One region of the Anaerobacillus sp. QJM3NY_17 genome, then DNA from elsewhere that is predicted to be linked to it. Evidence: riboswitches for the same ligand, from Rfam matches in the RefSeq annotation. Region 1 holds a riboswitch; the other holds the start of a gene.
The links. Region 1 has a riboswitch for lysine ahead of AC0VYV_RS17685 (Na+/H+ antiporter NhaC family protein). Riboswitches for the same ligand answer to the same signal wherever they lie in the genome.
Positions count from the first base shown of each region.

Region 2: it holds a riboswitch for lysine, as region 1 does, so the genes downstream of both, AC0VYV_RS15640 (aspartate kinase) here and AC0VYV_RS17685 (Na+/H+ antiporter NhaC family protein) in region 1, are expected to answer to the same signal.

Region 1 is NZ_CM149685.1:3,408,876-3,414,434, reverse strand. Features, by position in the region: gene AC0VYV_RS17700 (bifunctional metallophosphatase/5'-nucleotidase) at 13-1,401, shown strand; gene AC0VYV_RS17695 (YunC family protein) at 1,495-1,788, shown strand; gene yunB (sporulation protein YunB) at 1,926-2,696, shown strand; lysine riboswitch at 2,854-3,034, shown strand; gene AC0VYV_RS17685 (Na+/H+ antiporter NhaC family protein) at 3,185-4,762, shown strand; gene AC0VYV_RS17680 (sodium-dependent transporter) at 4,996-5,559, shown strand, end outside.
Region 2 is NZ_CM149685.1:2,976,186-2,981,744, reverse strand. Features, by position in the region: gene uvrC (excinuclease ABC subunit UvrC) at 1-1,108, shown strand, start outside; lysine riboswitch at 1,188-1,376, shown strand; gene AC0VYV_RS15640 (aspartate kinase) at 1,621-2,856, shown strand; gene AC0VYV_RS15635 (YslB family protein) at 2,887-3,330, opposite strand; gene AC0VYV_RS15630 (succinate dehydrogenase cytochrome b558 subunit) at 3,639-4,247, shown strand; gene sdhA (succinate dehydrogenase flavoprotein subunit) at 4,322-5,559, shown strand, end outside.

The DNA.
Region 1 (5,559 bases):
AGGAAGAGTGTCTTGACTTCTAGAACATTACAATTTTATTATACAAACGATCTTCACAGTCATTTCGCAAATTGGTCAAAAGTCTCTTCATATTTGAAAGAGAAGAAGCGAATGCATGAGCTTCAAGGGACACCTTATCTCCTTCTTGATTTAGGAGATCACTCTGATAAGGTGCATCCAATGACAGAAGGAACTGTCGGGAAAGGTAACGTTCAGTTACTAAATGAGCTGGAATATGATTATGCCACTATCGGTAACAATGAGGGTATTACGTTTTCAAAAAAAGAACTAGAAGAGCTTTATTCAGACGCTAAGTTCGAGGTGATTGTCGCCAACCTCTATCATCAAGATGGTACAAGGCCTTCCTGGGCTGTACCTTACAAGATCCATGAGTTAAATGGCATTAAAGTAGGAATTATAGGTGTTACCATCCCTTATGAACAATTCTACTCACTACTTGGATGGCAGATTGATTCTCCATTCCATTTCTTACAGTCCCTCATTGATGAAGTACGCAGTCAATCAGATGTTGTCGTATTGATGTCACATATGGGCTTAGGTAATGATGAACAGCTAGCAAGGGAAATGAATGGGCTTGATGTTATTATTGGAGCCCATACGCATCATGTGCTGAAGCATGGCATGCTTGTAGAGGATACGCTTATTACTCAGTCTGGTAAAAACGGGAATTACGTTGGAGAAGTTTCGATTTGTTTTGATATGGAAACAAAGAAAGTGATTGAGAAGGAAGCATATGCGATAACCGTCCGGAATCGTAAAGAAGACGAGGAAGCGAAGGCCATGATTCAACAACTAAGTATTGATGCACATAAGATGCTTGAAGAGGTCGTCTGTCGTCTTGAACAGCCTCTTGAATCTGAATGGTTTCAACGCTCGGTTCTAGCTGATGAGTTAGCTGCCGCTCTTAGAGAGTGGTGTGGAGCGGATATTGGCATGATTAACGCTGGTATGTTGCTTGATGGGTTACCAGAAGGAAATGTATCAAGAGAAGACCTTCATCGCATTTGCCCTCATCCTGTTAATCCTTGCAAAGTGGTGCTAAAAGGAAGCGAGTTACGAGAAATCATTTCTTATTCTATGTCAGATGAAATAGTGAATTTAAGTTTTAAAGGTCTCGGTTTCCGAGGAGAGGTAATGGGGATCATGGCATTCGATGGGCTTGAGGTTACCTCTGTCAAAATGGACGACGGCCTCTATCATGTAACAGATGTTTTTCACAACGGAAATAAGCTTGTTTCTGATGAAGAATATGCCGTTGCCACGGCTGATATGTTCACATTTGGGAAATTCTATCCTCAAATGAAGCATGCTAAAAAGAAATACTTTTTACCTGAAATGCTTCGAGATCTCCTTGCATGGCGTTTAGAAAATAGACATTAAAACTTTCAGTGTTTGATTGTCAAACATGCTCTTTGTCTCATATAGATATAGTGATATTCATTCAGGTCAGGAGGCGGGAATGACGTGATCACTATGTCACCAATCATGATTGACGGTCATCCTTTTACAGCGGTCAGTATGCAGCTTCCGAAAACGAATTTTCTAGCGGTCATGAATGACAATGGGTATATCATGTGCGGCGCACTCGATGTAGCCTTACTTAATGAAAAGTTAAGTGACCGAAAGATTATCGCAGGAAGAGCTGTTGGTGTACGGTCTATTGAACAACTGCTTGATGCACCGCTCGAATCTGTTACGCTTGAAGCAGAAGCGCGAGGCATTACGATTGGAACTAAGGGTAGAGACGCGATGCTTAAGATGATGTGAAGAAAGCCGTAGCACTTGCTACGGCTTTCTTTTCGATTATGAAACATTTAATAGCTTGATTTTGGCTCTTTCTAGGAAATTGTCCATACTTCTCTTCTCCATGGCATATACATGAAGAAGAGAAGGGAGGGTTCATGTTGTTTCGAACTCGTAGAAAATTCTTTAGAAAGGGGCCGCTTCCCTTTCGATATGTTTTTGTCATCTCCTTTATTATTTTTATCTTTACTACTGTTCAAGGATTATGGATTGTTAATAAAGGAATTGAACCAAGCTTAATCAGTATTGCTGAAACAAAAACACGTCAAGTTGCTGCGCAAGCAATAAATGATGCCATTTCAAAGAAGATCGCAGACGGTATTGACGTTGAGAATTTAATTATCGTTCATGGTAATGATTCCGAAAAAGTACCAAGTTATAGCTTTAACTCGCAAGTTTATAATCGATTGATCTCAGAGGCCACAGAACGAGTTCAAACTTACTTAGATTATGTTGAAGCTGGTGATTTAGATAAGCTGGAAACCTTTAAGAATGATATAGATATCGATTACGAAGGTACCGAAAATCAACAAGGAATCGTATACTCCATACCTTTAGGGATGGCTACAAATAATGTTCTTCTTTCAAATTTTGGGCCGAGGATTCCAGTACGGTTTGAAATGATTGGAGATGTGGTCTCTAATATTGATACAAAGGTGAAAGAAACGGGAATTAACAACACGTATCTTGAAGTGTATATCAATATTAAAGTTGAGATGAACGTAATTATTCCTTTCTCTACAAAGAATACTGAAGTTTCGAACTCTGTAAAAATTGGAGATTTATTTATTCAGGGAGACGTTCCTTATTATTATAATGGTGATAATGGAAATGGTGGAAATCCATCGATCGTTTTGCCGAAGCCAGATTAAGACAAGGAGGCCATTAACCAGCTTCAATGTTCAATGTCGATAGCTAAAAAAATGGTTCCCTTCTAATAGAAATATCTCTGGAATAATCTACAATTGCACAAACAACGAAAGTAAGGTATACTTTAAAACTGAACTTAATATTGTTCCTTATCTTATACGATGAGGTAGAGGAGCAGATCCTCATGAGTACGTGTTGGGAGAATGACACCAATGATCAGCATCGAAAGGGAGATCTGCCGAAGCATAAATAACGGTCACATTATTTGTGTTGGGGCGACATTGAAGAAGTGTCGAACTGTCATTATGAGTCTAACTTGTAATGGAGAACTACTGATCGGGGTGGACACTTAACATTGACTCGGTGAAGCGAGCAATGATAGGACCAATCCTATCATTGCTCGCTTTTTTGCGTTCAAACACGACGAGAAGGCTGAGGGATAGGCGTCCATTCCGGTTATGATGACCAATCATTTATTAGGAGGATATTCATGGAGAATTCAGTTCTATCCATTATTCCACCACTCGTAGCTTTGCTAATGGTAGTGGTGACTAGAAAAGTGCTTCCTTCTTTAGGAGTAGGCATTATTCTTGGTGCGCTAATGATCAACAATTGGAGTGTACCAAATTCATTAGAAGAAATTTATACAATCGTAAAAGGGATCTTCATTGATTCCGAGAGCGGTGGTTTAAATACTTGGAACATGTACATTATTTTCTTCCTGCTTTTATTAGGGATGATGACGGCCTTTATTTCGATATCAGGTGGAAGTCGCGCATTTGGCGAGTGGGCCATGAAACGCGTGAAAACAAGAGTAGGCGCACAGATTGTCACAGCGGTATTTGGTATTATTATTTTTATTGATGATTACTTTAATTCGCTCGCAGTTGGGAACGTAAGTAGACCGATTACGGACAGGCACAATGTTTCAAGGGCAAAGCTTGCCTATATCATTGATTCAACTGCAGCACCAATGTGTATTATTTCACCTATTTCAAGCTGGGGCGCTTATATCATCGCGTTAATTGGTGGTGTATTAGCAACGCATAGCATTACAGGTGTTGGCGCGTTAGAAGCTTTTATCAGAATGATTCCAATGAATTTGTATGCTCTCTTTGCACTTGCGATGGTGTTCTTTGTTAGTTATTTTGACATTAATCTTAAGGCAATGAGAGTACATGAAGACCGTGCACAGAAAACAGGAGAAGTGCTTGATCCGAATCAAGGTGCCGTACCTGGTCAAACATCAGGACTACCTGAAAGTGAGAAGGGGAAAGTAGCTGATCTTGCATGGCCTATTATTATGCTAATTGCTGGTACTGTGACGTTTATGGTCATCACAGGAATTCAGGCTGTTAGCGGAACGGATACAGCCGTGACAGCTTTGTCTGTCTTTGAAAATACAGACGTTGCTGCTTCTCTCCTTTATGGTGGAATCATTGGACTTATAACTTCTCTCCTCTTCTTCTTTCCAAAACGAATGGGTGGAGCGGTTCTTGGAAAAGGAATTTGGGAAGGCATTAAATCAATGCTTCCAGCCGTATACATTCTTTTCTTTGCATGGACATTGATTGAAATTATCGGCTCACTAGGGACTGGTAAGTATCTTGCAGGACTTGTTAATGACCACATTGTGATTGGCTTCTTACCAGCTATTTTGTTCCTACTTGCAGGTGTTATGGCGTTTGCAACGGGAACTTCGTGGGGAACATTTGGCATTATGCTTCCGATCGCAGGAGAGATTGCTGCTGCTACGGATCCTACCTACATGCTTCCTGTACTTGCCGCTGTTCTTGCAGGAGCTGTATTTGGAGATCACTGCTCACCAATTTCGGATACAACAATTCTTTCTTCAACAGGCGCGGGTAGTCACCATATCGATCATGTGATGACACAGTTGCCTTATGCATTGCTCGTTGCAGGTATTTCGTTACTAGGATATCTGGTTCTTGGCTTTACTGGTAGTTCCATTCTTGGTCTTGTGGCAACAGCGATTCTATTCGGATTATTAATTTTCATGCTAAAAGGAAAATATGCCAACAGACCAGTTGAAATGGCAAATCATTAATCAAACAGGAGGATATTCCTCCTGTTTTTTTATGTATTTTCACAAAAATAGAGAGATTTATATAGAAAATTGAACGATTCATACGAAAAATGTAAAAAGATTGTTTTGACAAGGACATACGTACTAGATATACTATAAACAAAATAATCTGAATTTACTTAAAAGTCTTAACCTTTTTCTGGAAGGGGGCTTATGGTGAAAAAGGTTAACATTTGTCTAAGGGGGTAATTTATTTGGAAAATCGTGCGCAATGGGGGACAAGGGCTGGTTTTATATTAGCCGCAGTTGGTTCAGCAATAGGTCTAGGGAACATTTGGAGATTTCCGGCCGTAGCCTATGACAACGGTGGTGGAGCATTTTTTATTCCTTATTTATTTGCATTATTAACAGCCGGAATCCCAATTCTTATTCTTGAATTTACATTGGGTCATAAATTCCGTGGATCCGCACCACTTTCGTTCTTTCGAATGAATAAGAAGATGGAATGGCTTGGGTGGTGGGGCGTTATCGTTGCATTCGTCATCTCCACATACTACGCGGTAATTATTGCGTGGGCCATCTCTTATAGCTATTTTGCATTTAATCAAAGTTGGGGTTCTGATACAGAAGCATTCCTCTTCAATGATTATCTGAAATTAACGGTTGATCCTGGACAAACAGGTAGTATCGTACCAGGCGTATTTCTCCCATTAATTGCAGTATGGATCATTACACTTGGCGTACTTCTTGCAGGTGTTAAAAAGGGAATTGAGCGTGCTAATAAAATTTTCATTCCTACATTAATTGTTCTTTTCTTA
Region 2 (5,559 bases), 430 kb from region 1:
GTTTCATATTGATAAAGTTATGGAAGTGCAAAAGATCCAATCTAACGATGGTATTGATCGGGATATTTTTGGATATAGTTTCGACAAAGGATGGATGTGTGTTCAAGTTTTCTTTGTACGACAAGGGAAGTTAATTGAGAGAGATGTTTCACTTTTCCCTTTCTATAATGATGCTGAAGAAGATTTCTTAACTTATATCGGTCAGTTCTATCTTCAACAAAATCATCCTAAGCCAAAAGAAGTATTGCTTCCTCAGCAGGTTAATGCTCAAATGGTAGAAGAACTTCTACAAATTCCAGTTCACCAGCCAAAAAGAGGCAAGAAAAAAGAGCTTGTCGAGCTTACAATGAAAAATGCGACCATTGCCATTAATGAGAAATTTTCATTAATTGAACGCGACGAGAAAAGAACGATTGATGCTGTTGAAAACTTGGGAGAAAAGCTTAATATAGAAGCTCCGCTCAGAATTGAAGCTTTTGATAACTCGAACATTCAGGGCACGAACCCTGTATCCGCTATGGTTGTTTTTCTTGATGGAAAGCCAAAGAAAAATGAGTATCGCAAGTACAAAATCAAAACAGTGGAAGGACCAAACGATGTAGGTTCTATGAAAGAGGTTGTGAGAAGAAGATATTCAAGAATGCTTAAGGAAAATGGTCCGCTTCCTGACTTAATTATTATTGACGGCGGAATAGCTCAAATACAGGCGTCACAGGATGTGCTCGAGAATGAGCTTGGTCTGGACATACCGGTTTGCTCGCTGACGAAAGATGAGAAACATAAAACCTCTCATCTTCTTATTGGTGATCCTCCTGAAGCTGTTTATCTACCAAGAAATAGTCAGGAATTCTACCTGTTGCAAAGGATTCAAGATGAAGTACACCGATTTGCGATTACGTTTCATCGACAGCTTCGAGGAAAATCGATGCTTAAGTCAAGTCTTGATGATATTCCCGGTATCGGAGAGAAGAGAAAAAAGAAGCTGCTAAATCATTTTGGATCGATCAAAAAGATGAAAGAAGCAAGCGTTGAAGACTTACACAACGCAGGACTACCAATGAATGTTGCAGAGGAAGTAGTCGCTCGATTTGAAAGTCAATCAAATTAATTTGTAAGAACATGTTGCGGCATTCACGTAAGTTCGTTATAATGAGTGAAATTTAATAGTTCCACACTTCGAAAGTTGAAGTGATGGTAGAGGCGCAAAAACCAATAGTAAGCTTACTGAAGAGTGTTAAGACTCAGTGATAGGAGCTGAAAGGGGGATTTGCCGAAGTGGAAAGACGCTTATCCGTCTGAAGCTGGATCTGTATTGAATAAGTGCAGAGCTGTCATCCAATACCTACCCGGGAATTGGATGGAGAACTATCTCACAAAGGGACGTTTTCTTGGATTTGTTATGAAAACAACAGTGAGGTTTTTCTCATTGTTGTTTTTTTATACTTTAATAAACGCTTTACAAGTTTAAAGTATAAAAAATGAAGGCTATCGCTATTTCAATCTGGTGAGTGGCCGAGTTTTTTAATATCCATTTCGACTCTTAGTTAGTGAGTGTTTGTAACGTGCGATGATTACGCACTATGAGGGATAACGAGCTGCATGAAAGAAAGGATGGAGAGAGTGGGACTACGCGTATTGAAATTCGGAGGTACGTCTGTTGGAGATGTAGAGAAAATCAAAAATGTTTCCAAAAGGCTTATGGAAGCTGTAAATAATGGAGATGAGGTTGTTGCGGTTGTTTCAGCGATGGGCAAAACAACGGATGAGCTTTTAGGATTATCAAAAGGGATAACAGCTACACCGTCTGCAAGAGAGCTTGATATGCTTCTAACGACTGGAGAACAAGTAACAACAGCGCTTCTTTCGATGGCATTAAATGAAGAAGGGTACGATGCTATTTCATTAACTGGCTGGCAAGCAGGAATTAAAACAGAGTCGCTTCACGGCAATGCCAGAATCCTCGATATTGATGCATCACGTATGAATCAACACCTTGCTGAAGGGAAAATTGTGATAGTAGCAGGATTCCAGGGGCTAACTGATACGTCTGACATCGCGACGCTAGGGCGTGGTGGTTCCGATACAACAGCTGTGGCGATTGCAGCAGCTCTTAAAGCGGATCGTTGTGAGATATATACAGATGTGGATGGCGTGTATACGACAGATCCTCGATATGTGAAAGGTGCAAGAAAGCTTTCTACGATTTCTTATGATGAAATGCTTGAACTTGCTAACCTTGGGGCTGGTGTCTTACATCCTAGAGCGGTTGAGTTTGCAAAAAACTATAACATCTTGCTTGAGGTCCGCTCGAGCTTTACGAATGAACCTGGAACGCTAATTGAGGAGGTCGTATCAATGGAACAAAATTTGGTGGTTAGAGGTCTGGCTTTTGAAAGTAATGTAACAAAAATAACAATTTCAGGTTTGCCGAATGAGATTACAACACTTCCTTCCTTGTTCTCATCTCTTGCGGCAAATGGTATTAATGTAGATGTGATCATTCAAAGTACAGGAGAGAAAAATACAACGAGTATCTCATTCTCAATTGAAACAGCCTCTCTTGAATTAACTCTTGATGTGCTCCGTCGCATTAAAGTGAAACTTCCCTACGAACATATTTATCACGAATCAGAACTTGCTAAGGTATCCATAGTAGGATCAGGTATGATTTCTAACCCTGGTGTTGCGGCACAAATGTTTGAAGTACTTGCTGAACACGGGGTAGAAATGAAGATGGTGAGTACATCAGAAATCAAAGTGTCAACGATCGTTCCAGAAGATAAAATGATTTATGCTATTGAGTCGCTACACGATAAATTTCAACTAGATGAAAGAACCCCTGTTAAACAAATGTAATCAAAAAGGAGACCACATGTGGTCTCCTTTCTATTCAATCTGATCTTTTGGGTCCCATTTTACTGTGAATTGAATTTCATTCTTTTTATCAGTTTCATAGGCTTCAGCGATGCAACGAAGCATATTTTGATATTGTTCAGCAAGAAAACCTGCTTCTAGTTGATAACAAGCATTTCGACTAGTATTTCTTCGCTCAGTGATAAGAGCTGACTGAAGATCAAACGTTACTTCATTCTTTTTTTCTTGTGCAATTGATAATTTACCCCATCCAGCACGCTGAAAAAAATCCTCGATCTCTTCTCGAGTGGAGAGCGGGAATTGCCTAGCCATTTCTTTTCCAGTCCAATATAAAACAGCCGGCTGTTCACTACCAAGAAGTTCAGGAATAAGAACTTCTCTATAAAATTCATATCCAAAAGCAGTTGTTTCTATTTCATGACTATAATCAATCGAGTTTGTGCGCTTCTTAAACATAAATTCCTCCCAGCTTTTCTACAAAATAATTATAACGTTTTATCGACAAATCCTCCATAGCACCATAGATAGAATTTATATATATAGAAAGCGTATTCAATTGAGATATACGCAGGTGTTGCAAGGGAATTTTGAAAAATCTAAATGTACACGTTTTCTTGACGGTCCTAAATGATGGGAGTACAATGGGTATGTCACAATATAATCGACAGAAAGCGATGATTTCTGTGCATGCAAAGACTTCTTTATTAGAAAAAAATGCACTGGCAGATGGTAGCTTAACAACTTAAAAGGGGGACACACAAAACATGGCCGCAAGTCGAGACTTTGTAAGCCGAAAATTGCATTCGCTTCTAGGAGTAATTCCGCTCGGACTTTATGTTACTCAGCATCTCACTGTTAACTATTTTGCAACAAGAGGGCCCGAGGCGTTTAATGACGCAGCTCATTTTATGGAGAGCCTTCCTTACAGGTATTTGCTTGAAATTTTCGTCATTTTCTTACCGCTCTTATTCCATGCGATTTACGGTGTTTATATCGCATTTCAATCCAAAAACAACGTAAGTCGATATGGCTATTTACGTAACTGGATGTTTTATTTGCAGCGGATTTCTGGCGTTATCGTATTAATATTTGTAACTTGGCACGTCTGGCAAACGAGAATACAAGCTGCGATGGGAGCAGAAGTAAACTTCCAAATGATGGCTGATATCTTGTCTAATCCAGGAATGATGATCTTTTACATCGTTGGTGTACTTGGTACTGTCTTCCACTTCGCAAATGGCTTATGGTCTTTCTTTGTAAGCTGGGGCTTCACAGTAACACCAAAATCACAGCGTACGATGACATACGTAACAATGGTCATTTTCGTTGCACTTTCAGTTGTTGGCATGCGCGCATTATTTGCATTCGTTTAAGAAAGTGAACTGTCTTCACCACGTCTGATACATAACTTTCAGACAGAGCCAGCATTTAAGGGGGAACTGTTCTTATGAGTAAAGGTAAATTAGTGATAGTTGGAGGCGGCCTTGCAGGTTTGATGGCTACCATCAAAGCTGCGGAAGCTGGAATGCAAGTAGATCTTCTTTCCATCGTTCCGGTAAAACGTTCTCACTCTGTATGTGCGCAGGGGGGAATTAACGGGGCTGTTAATACAAAAGGAGAAGGAGATTCTCCTTGGGAGCACTTTGATGATACAGTTTATGGAGGAGATTTCCTTGCAAATCAACCTCCAGTAAAAGCAATGTGTGATGCAGCGCCTGGTATCATTCACTTAATGGATCGTATGGGCGTAATGTTTAACAGAACACCAGAAGGTCTACTAGATTTTAGACGCTTTGGTGGAACACAACATCATCGCACTGCTTTTGCCGGTGCAACAACCGGGCAACAGCTTCTATATGCGCTTGATGAGCAAGTTCGTCGCCATGAAGTAGCAGGCCTCGTTACAAAATATGAAGGATGGGAATTTCTCTCCGCTATTTTAGATGATGAAGGTGTATGCCGAGGAGTTGTTGGTGAAAACTTAACAACTTCTGAAATAAGAAGTTTTGAAGCAGATGCGGTTATTATGGCGACTGGTGGACCTGGTATTATCTTCGGTAAGAGTACAAACTCTGTTATTAATACAGGTTCTGCTGCTGGTGCGCTTTATCAGCAAGGGGCTATTTATTCTAATGGGGAATTTATTCAAATTCATCCAACAGCAATCCCTGGTGATGACAAGCTTCGTCTTATGAGTGAATCTGCACGTGGCGAAGGTGGCCGCGTTTGGACGTATAAAGACGGTAAACCATGGTATTTCCTTGAGGAAAAATACCCAGCATATGGAAACCTTGTACCGCGTGATATTGCTACGAGAGAAATTTTTGATGTGTGTGTTAGTCAAAAGCTTGGTATTAATGGAGAGAACATGGTTTACCTTGACCTCTCACATAAAGATTCAAAAGAGCTTGATGTTAAGCTTGGCGGTATTATTGAAATTTATGAGAAATTCATGGGTGACGATCCTCGTAAAGTCCCTATGAAAATTTTCCCTGCTGTACACTATTCAATGGGTGGTTTATGGGTTGATTTTAACCAGCAGACTAATATTCCTGGGCTATTTGCTGCTGGTGAATGTGATTATTCTCAACACGGTGGCAATCGTCTTGGAGCAAACTCGCTATTATCTTCTATTTATGGTGGCATGGTTGCTGGTCCAAATGCGGTTGACTATATTAATGGATT